3 regions of the Streptomyces sp. NPDC030862 genome follow, and region 3 is predicted to be linked to each of the others. Evidence: riboswitches for the same ligand, from Rfam matches in the RefSeq annotation. Region 3 holds a riboswitch; each other region holds the start of a gene.
What was found. A riboswitch is a leader RNA that binds a small molecule or an ion and turns the genes downstream of it on or off. The one in region 3 is predicted to bind cyclic di-AMP.
Positions count from the first base shown of each region.

Region 1: linked by a shared signal. The riboswitch ahead of ACZ42X_RS15095 (transglycosylase family protein) and the one ahead of ACZ42X_RS19800 (C40 family peptidase) in region 3 are both predicted to bind cyclic di-AMP.
Region 2: linked by a shared signal. The riboswitch ahead of ACZ42X_RS02530 (M23 family metallopeptidase) and the one ahead of ACZ42X_RS19800 (C40 family peptidase) in region 3 are both predicted to bind cyclic di-AMP.

Region 1 covers NZ_JBVIEN010000005.1:130,161-133,423, forward strand. The annotation lists gene eno (phosphopyruvate hydratase) at 1-722, opposite strand, end outside; gene ACZ42X_RS15095 (transglycosylase family protein) at 972-1,679, opposite strand; cyclic di-AMP (ydaO/yuaA leader) riboswitch at 1,683-1,852, opposite strand; gene ACZ42X_RS15100 (transglycosylase family protein) at 2,137-3,078, opposite strand; gene ACZ42X_RS15105 (cytochrome P450 family protein) at 3,244-3,263, opposite strand, start outside.
Region 2 covers NZ_JBVIEN010000001.1:549,458-552,720, forward strand. The annotation lists gene ACZ42X_RS02525 (SGNH/GDSL hydrolase family protein) at 1-475, opposite strand, end outside; gene ACZ42X_RS02530 (M23 family metallopeptidase) at 645-1,565, opposite strand; cyclic di-AMP (ydaO/yuaA leader) riboswitch at 1,570-1,728, opposite strand; gene ACZ42X_RS02535 (tyrosine-protein phosphatase) at 2,154-2,966, shown strand; gene ACZ42X_RS02540 (DUF6126 family protein) at 2,991-3,107, opposite strand; gene ACZ42X_RS02545 (helix-turn-helix domain-containing protein) at 3,133-3,263, opposite strand, start outside.
Region 3 covers NZ_JBVIEN010000007.1:77,410-80,672, reverse strand. The annotation lists gene ACZ42X_RS19815 (urease subunit beta) at 1-276, opposite strand, end outside; gene ACZ42X_RS19810 (urease subunit gamma) at 292-594, opposite strand; gene ACZ42X_RS19805 (hypothetical protein) at 867-1,070, opposite strand; cyclic di-AMP (ydaO/yuaA leader) riboswitch at 1,731-1,893, shown strand; gene ACZ42X_RS19800 (C40 family peptidase) at 1,898-2,377, shown strand; gene ACZ42X_RS19795 (ATP-binding protein) at 2,447-2,878, opposite strand; gene ACZ42X_RS19790 (helix-turn-helix domain-containing protein) at 3,119-3,263, shown strand, end outside.

The sequences.
Region 1 (3,263 bases), on a different contig from region 3:
AGCGCCAGCGCGATGTCCTTGCCCGGGGTGTAGCCGGCCTGCTTGATGGCCTCGAGGATGAGGTCGAGGGCGGCGCGGTTGGAGTCGAGGTTGGGGGCGAAGCCGCCCTCGTCGCCCAGGCCCGTGGAGAGGCCCTTGTCCTTCAGGACCTTCTTCAGGGTGTGGTAGACCTCGGCGCCCCAGCGCAGGGCCTCGGAGAAGGACTCCGCACCGATCGGGGCGATCATGAACTCCTGGATGTCCACGTTGGAGTCGGCGTGCGAGCCGCCGTTCAGGATGTTCATCATCGGAACGGGCAGCAGGTGCGCGTTCGGGCCGCCCAGGTAGCGGAAGAGCGGCAGGTCGGACGCCTCGGAGGCGGCGTGCGCGACGGCGAGGGAGACGCCGAGGATGGCGTTGGCGCCGAGCGAGGACTTGTCCGGCGTGGCGTCCAGGTCGAACATCGCCTGGTCGATCAGCCGCTGCTCGGTGGCGTCGTAGCCGACGAGCTCCGGGCCGATCTGCTCGATGACGGCGAGGACGGCCTTCTCGACACCCTTGCCGAGGTAGCGGTCCTTGTCACCGTCGCGGAGCTCGAGGGCCTCGAACGCACCGGTGGAGGCACCGGACGGAACGGCAGCACGGCCGGTGCTGCCGTCGTCGAGGCCGACCTCGACCTCGACCGTGGGGTTGCCTCGGGAGTCCAGGATTTCCCGGGCTACGACGACGTCGATGGACGGCACGAGCATCTCCTTCTGGGATGTGACGCGAATTGTGACGCGAGCGGTGCAGGGTGCAGGGTCTCTTTGGCCTTGCGCCGTGCGACAAGAGCCTAACCGGCCGGGGGGCCGGGGCCAGCCGACGCCCGCCTCGTGGGACGAAAAACGACCCGAGGGCCCCGAATGCGGGGCAAAACCCCGCAAGGTTTACCTGCGGGTAACCACAAAGGCCCCGGCCCGCCCTGTGAGCGGCGGGCCGGGGCCTTCGGGGGGTCAGCTCAGATGGAGCTGCTGGCCCGGGTAGATGAGGTCGGCGTCGTCGACGATGTCCTTGTTCAGCTCGAACAGCTTCTCCCAGCCGCCCGCGACCTTCTTCTCGGCGGCGATGGTGCTGAGCGTGTCACCGGCCTGGACCTTGTACTCGCCGTCGCCCTTCTCGACCTTCTTGCCGGTCGGGGTGGTGACGGTCTTCGACGCGGCCTTCGGCGCGGACTCGGCGGCCTTCGGCGCCTTGGGGGCGGCCTTCGGCGCGGTGCGCTGCTCGCTGCGGGTGGTGGGCTGCTCGGCCGTGCGCTCGGCGGCGCCGCCGTTGTACGCGGCGTTGGACAGGCCCACGCCGCACACCGGCCACGCGCCCTTGCCCTGGCCGGCCAGGACCTTCTCGGCGATCTCGATCTGCTGGGCCTTGCTGGCCTGGTCGGCGGTGGAGGCGTACGCGGTGCCGCCGTACGCGGCCCAGGTGGAGGCCGAGAACTGCAGGCCGCCGTAGTAGCCGTTGCCGGTGTTGATGGACCAGTTGCCGCCGGACTCGCACTGGGCGACCTTGTCCCACTCGGCGGAGGTGGCGGCCGAGGCGGAGGTGGCGCCCATCAGCGGGGCGGCCACGGCGACGCCGGTGATGCCGGCGAACGCGGCGAAACGGACCGCCTTGGACGGGCGACGGTGCTTGGCCTTGCCGGAAACCTTGCTGGAAAACAGCATGGAGCATCTCCTCACCGACGCCTACGAGGTGAGCTGTCGGGTTAGGGCTGATGAGCTGCCCCGCCGCGCTCTCGCGCGGCCTCACCCCAAGCCGGCTCACGTACCGTCATCCGACGGCCGGGGGCCGGCACCTACCTTGGGTCCCCCGCTCCTGCCTTCGGCGCATCACGCGACGACTGTTCCCTCACGGCCGGCGGCAGGATTCGGCGTACCGGTCGAAGGGGCCCGCGGTGGCGAGCGATGACGACCGTAAACACAGAGCCCACTGAAGTTCAAAGACGGACATCCGGGTCAATCCGCCCCTACCGCCCGCGGCTTGACGGACGTTTGCGCAGGTGAGGGGCGGAACGGACACATCGTGCGTTCGTGAGGCGCCAGTTGGCACAAAGAGACTCATGTCTCACTGGCGCAGACCCGGACATAGAGGCACCAATAGCCCCTGCCTGGCCCCGGTCAACTAGGGCTGCGCGGGAGCCAGATCGAGGCTCTGGCCGGGGAGGATGAGGTCCGGATCCTCGCCCACGGTCTGGCGGTTGGCGTCGTAGAGGGCGGTCCAGCCGCCTTCGAGGTCCCTCTCCGCGGCGATGGCGGAGAGGCTGTCGCCGGGGCGGACGGTGTACGCGCCCGGCTGGGCGTCCGCCAGGTCGCGTGCCGCGCCGTCACTCCGCGAGGCATGGCCGTCCGTTTCGCGCCCGCTGACCGAATTGTCGGCGCCGGTGGCGGCGTCACCTTCCGGTGCGGCCGGGTCCGTGGCCGCCAGGTCCGTCGCCGCCGGGGGCTCCGCGGGGTCGGGCGCGCCGCGGTGCTTTCCGGTGCCGGGGGCCGGCGGGGCGGCCGGGGCGGCCGCATCCGGAGCGGCGTCCGGCGTGGTGGGCGTGGCGGGCTCGGCGGGCGCGGCGGGCGCGGCGGGCTCGGTCGGCAGGAGGCTCTCGACCGGGTCGGCCGGGGCCACGGGCTCCGTGGGCTCCACCGGCTGCGTGGCGTCGGACTCGGCCGGGGCGGGCGTCTCGGGAGCGGCGTCCGGCGTGGCCTCGGGCGTCGCGGCGTCGGTGGACGCGTCGGGCGTGGCGCCCTTCGCCGGCGCGGCGTCGGTGCCGCCCAGGCCCACGATGGGGGCGCAGGTCTCCCAGGTCTTGACGCCCGTCGCGGCGTAGACCTGCTCCGCCACGGCTATCTGCTGGGCGCGGCTGGCGAGGTCGGGGCGCAGGGCGTACTGCTTGCCGCCGTACGCGTCCCACGTCTCCTGCGAGAGCTGGAGTCCGCCGTAGAAGCCGTTGCCCATGTCGGCGCTCCACGCGCCGCCGGACTCGCACTCGGCGACCCGGTCCCACGTGTGGGCGTCGACGGCCGACGCGGAGCCGGCGCCGAGCAGCGGAAGGGCGATGGCGGATCCGGTCACCCCTGCCGCGACAACGATGGCGGGGGCCTGACGGGGTCGACGGTGCCTGCCGTTCCCGGAGCGCATGCGGTGTGCCTTTCGCGTGACTGCTGAGGTGACGGTGAACGTAGCGGCATTCGAACGCTAGTCACAAGTCGATGCAGCGGAGATTACGCGAAGATCACATTACTGACGGATCGTCATAT
Region 2 (3,263 bases), on a different contig from region 3:
GGTCGGCGACGGCGCGCACATGGCCGTTGTACGTGGCGATCTTGCCGCGCAGATGGCGCAGTACCGGCACGCCGCGGGTGTCGAAGCCGGTCGTCACCAGCACGGTGCCGACCACCGAGGTCAGGTCGGCGACGGCCCGCTCGAAGCGCTCGGCCACGTCGTCGGGGTCGCTGCCCGGCCGGATGATGTCGTTGCCGCCCGCGCAGAAGGTCACCAGGTCCGGGGCGAGCTCCTTCGCCCGCGGGAGCTGCTCCTCGACGATCTGGTCGAGGAGCCGGCCGCGTACGGCGAGGTTCGCGTACCGGAAGTCGTCGGGCTCGGGCAGCCGGTCGGCGAGCAGCACCGCCAGGCGGTCGGCCCAGCCGACGAACGTCCCGTCGGGTCCGGGGTCTCCGACGCCCTCGGTGAAGCTGTCACCGATCGCCACGTACGACCCGAATACGTCACTGTCTCTGAAGGTCGAATCGTCTGCCACGGGAGCACATCCTGCCTCCTTCCATGTGACCTACGCGACCGTAAGGAGGGGTTGACGTAGCGTGAGATACGCCACCGGTCAAGATTCACCCAAGCCGGAATACGCCACCGCCCGGCACCGTGGGGCACGGTGCCGGGCAGGGCGGGATCGGCGGTGTGCCGACGGTGCGTCAGATCGAGACGCCGTGCTGGCGCAGGTACGCCAGCGGGTCGATGTCCGAGCCGTAGCTGGGGCTGGTGCGGATCTCGAAGTGCAGGTGCGGGCCGGTGGAGTTGCCGGTGGAGCCGGAGAGGCCGATCTGCTGGCCGCCGCTCACGCTCTGGCCGGAGGAGACGGAGAGCTGGGAGAGGTGGGCGTACTGCGAGTAGGTGCCGTCGGTGTGCTTGATGACGACCTCGTTGCCGTACGAACCGCTCCAGCCGGCCGAGACGACGGTGCCGGGACCGACGGCCTTGACGCTGGTGCCGGAGGAGGCCGCGAAGTCGACACCGGTGTGGTAGCCGGAGGACCACATGGAGCCGGAGGCGCGGTAGGGGGTGGTGATCGAGGAGTCGACCGGGGCAGTGAAGCCCGAGGCGCTGCTCTTCGGGGCGGACTGCGCCGGGGCGGCCTTGGCCGCCGGGGCCTGGGGCTTGGCCACCGGGGCCTGGGGCTTGGCGGCGGAGCGGGAGGCGCGGGCCTCGCCGCGGTCCTCGTCGGCCTTCGCCTTGGCCGGGGCGGCCTTGGCACCGAGGGTGAGCTCCATGCCCGGCAGGATCAGCGACGGGTCCTCGCCGATGACCTCGCGGTTGTCCTTGTACAGCTTCTGCCAGCCGCCCTTGACGTTCTTGTTGTGGGCGATCTTGGCGAGGTAGTCGCCGGCGACCACGGTGTACGTACGGGGCGCGGGCTTGGCGGCGGCCGGGGCGGTCTGCGCGGCGGCGACGACCTGCTGCGGAGCGGTCGCCGGCGCGGCGCTCTGCTCCGCGGCGTGCGCACCGGTGGCGCCGAGCAGCGGGAGGGCGATGGCCGCGCCACCGGTACCGGCGGCGACGAAACCACGCGTGAGCGTGCTGGACTTGGGACGGCGGTGCTTACCCTTGGCGGGCATGGCGAATTCCTCTCCGGCGCCTGCGAGGTGAGCTGTCGGGTTCGGGCTGGAGATGCCCGGCCGCGTGGTGACGCGACTTAACCCCGAGCCGGTCCCGGAATTCCGGGCTCGGCGGACTTACCTTGGGTCCCCCGCTCCTGCCACACGTGGGTGGGTGCTGAATTCCGGGCCGGCGGCAGGATTCGGCGGTCCGGCCGGATTGCGGTGACCGTAGGACAGCCGGGTCGGCGCGAACAAGCCGCCGCTTTCCCGCGTGCATTCCTTTGCGCCGTACCGCTACGGAATACCGGTCACCCTCCGTGGATTACGGATCATGAATTCCCGCCGGGTGCAGGGGAATTGTGGAAGAAGCCCGGCCACGGACGGTCACTTTTATGACGCTGCTCACGTGCCGGGGCCCATCTCCCTTTCTATCGGGGCACGTTATGCCGAACATCCCAATACGGACAGAAGCGTCATACCTCGACGAGCCGTCGCGGCGGCCGCGGCCACGGCCGCGCGGATGATTGCCCTGGGAACCCAATGTCGTATCGTCGGATCGCGACATCGTCGGCGGCCGGCGCCGACGTCAGACGCGGAGGAGTCCCCGTGACGCAGCAGGTGCCGCAGGCCCCGTCGAGCGAGCCCGATCTGTCCGGTGTGCGCAATTTCCGGGACGTGGGCGGGCTGCCGACGGTGGACGGGCTCCGCGTCCGGCACGGGCGGCTCTATCGCAGCGGGCACCTGGCGCACGCCACCGGTGAGGACGCCGTGTTCCTCGGCTCCCTCGGGCTGCACACGATCTTCGACTTCCGCAACGCCGCCGACCAGAAGCTCGAAGGCCCCGACATCGAGCTCCCCGGCGTCCGGAACGTGAACATCCCGCTCACCGACCCGGCCGACGGCGCCGAGTTCTGGCGGATGGTTCGCGACGGCGACCTCGACCAGCTGCGCTCCATCCTCGCGGACGGCCAGGCGGCGGCGCGGATGTCGGAGTCGTACCGCATGATCATCAAGGAGCGCACGGCGGAGCACAGCCGCGTGCTGCACGCCCTCGCCGAGGACAGCGTCCCGGCGCTGATGCACTGCGCGGCGGGCAAGGACCGGGCGGGGCTGTCGATCGCGGTGACGCTGCTCGCGGTCGGCGTGGAGCGGGAGGCCATCGAGGCGGACTACCTCAAGTCCAACGACCCGCACCGCCGCTACAAGGTGCACCGCAGCGACAGCTCCCCGGCCGGGATGTCGCCCGAGGTGATGGAGCTGCTCAGCCCGCTCTTCGACGCGCGCCTGGAGTACCTGGGGGCGGCCTTCGCGACGATCGAGGAGACCTGGGGCACGACCGAGCGGTACCTCTCCGAGGGCCTGAAGCTGGCGCCCGAGACGCGGGAGCGGCTGCGCGAGCGGCTCGTCGACGCGGGCTGAGCCCCGGGGCCGGGCGGGCCGCCGTCAGCCGGTGCCCAGCGCGAAGAGCAGGTACAGGAACGCCGCGAAGAGGTGGCCCGCCACCAGGTAGGCGAAGAGCCGGATGACGAGCCCGCGCGGGAACTTCACTTCGTAGGACATGGGGTTCTCCCTCTCCGGGGGTTCGTCAGCGGTGGGCGCCGGTGCCGCCGAGGCACAGGTCGGCCGCGGCGCTCCGCAGCAGCGTGTGGACGAAGAGCAGCTCGGCGCCGCGGCGGCCGGCCGCGGCGATGCGGTGCGGGGTCAGCGAGTCGAAAT
Region 3 (3,263 bases):
GCCGGGGACGACGCGCAGGCCGGCGAGCGGGACGAGTTCCACGTCGACGGGGATGCCGGGCTCGAAGCGCACGGCGGTGCCGGCGGCGATGTTGAGCCGCAGGCCGCGGGCGGCGGGGCGGTCGAACGCGAGGCCCGGGTTGACCTCGGCGAAGTGGTAGTGGGAGCCGACCTGCACGGGGCGGTCGGCGGCGTTGAGCACGGTGAGGCGGGTGACGGGGCGGCCTTCGTTGAGGGGCACGGGCTCGTCGGCGTAGAGGATCTCTCCGGGGATCATCGGTGGCGGGCCCCGTCAGACGATCGGCTCGTGGACGGTGACGAGCTTGGTGCCGTCGGGGAAGGTCGCCTCGACCTGGACGTCGTGGATCATCTCGGGGATGCCCTCCATGACGTCGTCCCGGCTGAGCACCTTGCGCCCGGACGCCATGAGCTCGGCGACGGTCCGGCCGTCCCTGGCCCCCTCCAGGATGTGCGCGGTGATGAGGGCGACGGCCTCGGGGTGGTTGAGCCTCACCCCGCGTGCCCTGCGCTTCTCCGCCACGTCGGCAGCGACATGGATGAGCAGGCGCTCCTGCTCGTGCGGGCTCAGTTGCACGTTTCACCTCACATGTTCCCGCCCGGCACGACCCCGGGCGGCAGCGGGACCCTATCCGGCTTCAACACTCTGTTGACCTGCGGAAACATTGTGAGGGAGAGATATTTCAATCTCGGGCAGAAGTTTTTCCGGCACGTTAACTACGGCTTTGCCTGGCCATGGGACATGAGCGGCCGCCCACCGGGCCCGCAGCACGGGTCGTATACGAGGCGCGGCCGCTCGCCGGGCGGTACGGGTGCGCCCGTGCCGCCCGGCAAGCCGCGGTGCCCGCCTCAGACGGCCAGGCAGCTCGCGCCCGGGACCTCCGAGGGCAGGGCGAGCGAGGCGGGGTCGACGACGGTGGTCAGGTCGGTCGCGCTGGTGGTGACGCAGTCGACGACGGCGGTGGGGTCCGGCACCGCCACCGCCGAGGCGGTGGTGACGGTGGATCCGAGGAGTGCGATGGTTCCGAGGACGACGGCCGCGATGCGACGCATACGGATTCCCTCCCTGTGGCGGGGTGACGGGGTCTGACTCGCCGGTTGGCTCGAGTCGGCCCCTGGCTACCCACCCCCACACCCCGGGTACGCGCCCGGTCACCCGCACGAGGACGACGAAACGATCCGGCACGCTTCCCCACCCCCGGAGCGGATCAACCGGGCGCTCGCCGGGCGCACGGCCGCACCGCGGGAGGCACCGATCCCGACGCATGAGCACGAGAGGGCGAGGTGCACACCCGGACGCTGGCGCGTGCGCCGCGTGTTCTCGATGGCGAATGTCGGGCTGCGCGGGTGACGACCCCTCAGGAGCCCGCCTGATGAGGGATTTCCGCGTAGCACGGATGGGCGCAGAAGGGCCGACGAGCCACCCTCGTTCGGCGTACGCAAACGAGGGAATTACGCACTGTACGAGTTGCGCCCATGGTGTACGCATCTGGCGGAACATCACCTTCCGCCGCTGGTCCACGGATCATCAATCGGCCGTCGCGTCGCGCCAAAACGCCTCTGTCCACTCGAATGGATCAGTCGTGAGGAGCCTCACATAACTCCGTTTCGGCTCGGAATTTCGCCCTGTCATGGGTCAAGATCCCTTCGACGACAAGCCCCCGCCACCGCGGCGGGGCGGTCCGGGCGGACGCCGAGTCCTGCCGCCGTCCGGACGACTGGTCGACAGGAGTGGATCGGCAGGAGTGGAGGACCCAAGCAGTCCGGGGCGAGCGCACCATGGCCGCCCCTTGGGGTGAAGCCGCGTCAGCGGCCGGGCAACTTCGCCAGCCCGAACCCGACAGGTCATCCTTCACAGGCGGCTGACGAAGGGTTGCGCTATGACCGCGCAGATTCATGTCCCGTCTCTGCTGTCCCGAGCCGGTGCCGTCTCGGCACTGACGCTCGCCGCCGTCGGCGGCACCATGCTGGCGCCGGGCGCCGTCCCCCAGGCCGAGGCCGCCGCCGCGACGCACGCCTCGAAGGCGCTGAACGTCGCCGCGTCGAAGAAGGGCTCCCCGTACGCATACGGGGCAGCGGGCCCGTCCCGGTTCGACTGCTCCGGCCTCACGCTCTACTCGTACAAGAAGGCCGGCAAGACACTGCCGCGCACCGCGCAGCAGCAGTACAACAAGACCCGCCACATCTCCACGTCGCAGCGGCAGAAGGGTGACCTGGTCTTCTTCCACTCCGGTGGACGCGTCTACCACGTGGGCCTGTACGCCGGTGACAACAAGATCTGGCACTCACCGAAGTCGGGTTCGGTGGTCAAGCTCGACCGCATCTGGTCGAAGTCGGTCTACTACGGGCGCGTGCGCTGACACGAGGGCTCGTACGCCCCGTACCGCACGACCGGGCGGTACGGGGCCGCCGCCGTACCGGGCGTGCGCTCAGCCCCGGACGGGGACGGGCCAGGGCAGGACGATCCACACCGTCTTGCCGCCCTCGCCGGTCGGAGTGACCGTCAGGCGGCCACCGCGTTCGGCGGTGAGCCAGCGGATGATGACCATGCCGCGGCCGTTGTCCTGCTGGACGGCCGCGGGCAGGCGCTGCGGCCAGCGCGGGTGGCTGTCGGTGACACCGATGCGCAGCTGCTCGTCCCGTTCCAGCCGGATGTCCACCGTGAAGGTCGGCGACTGCCCGAAGGTGTGCTGAACGGCGTTGGTGGTGAGCTCGGAGACGATCAGCCGTACCGCGTCCGCCGTGTCGGACTCGGCCGGCAGGCCCCATTCGGTAAGAACGTCCGCCACGTATCTGCGGGCTGCGGAGACCGAGGCTGGATCGCTCGGCAGAGTGACGGATGCTTCCTGGTGGTCTGCCATGGCGACGCTGTCCCTTTCCCACCGGGGCCGGACTCCGACAGGGAGCGGATGTTGTGCGAGGACGGCCTCGGATTGCGCTTCGCGCCAGAGTGCCACTTATGTCGCCCCGGGTGGGGCCGATCCCCCAAGATATGCATATATCTGTCGCTCGAAGCGGTGAACCCTGCTACGCGAGAGCGGTTCCCGCGGGCAGACTGGCGGGTTGGTCCAGCGTTCCGGAGGGCGGGAGGTGGGGCTGTCGTGCGGGGCACGCGGCACGGTCCGGCGGTGCGGCGCCGCAAGCTCGGCGAGGAGTTGCGGCGGCTGCGCCTGAGAGCCGGGCTCACCAGCCGGGACGCGGCCCGGCTCGTCGGCTGGCACCAGTCGAAGGTGAGCCGGATCGAGA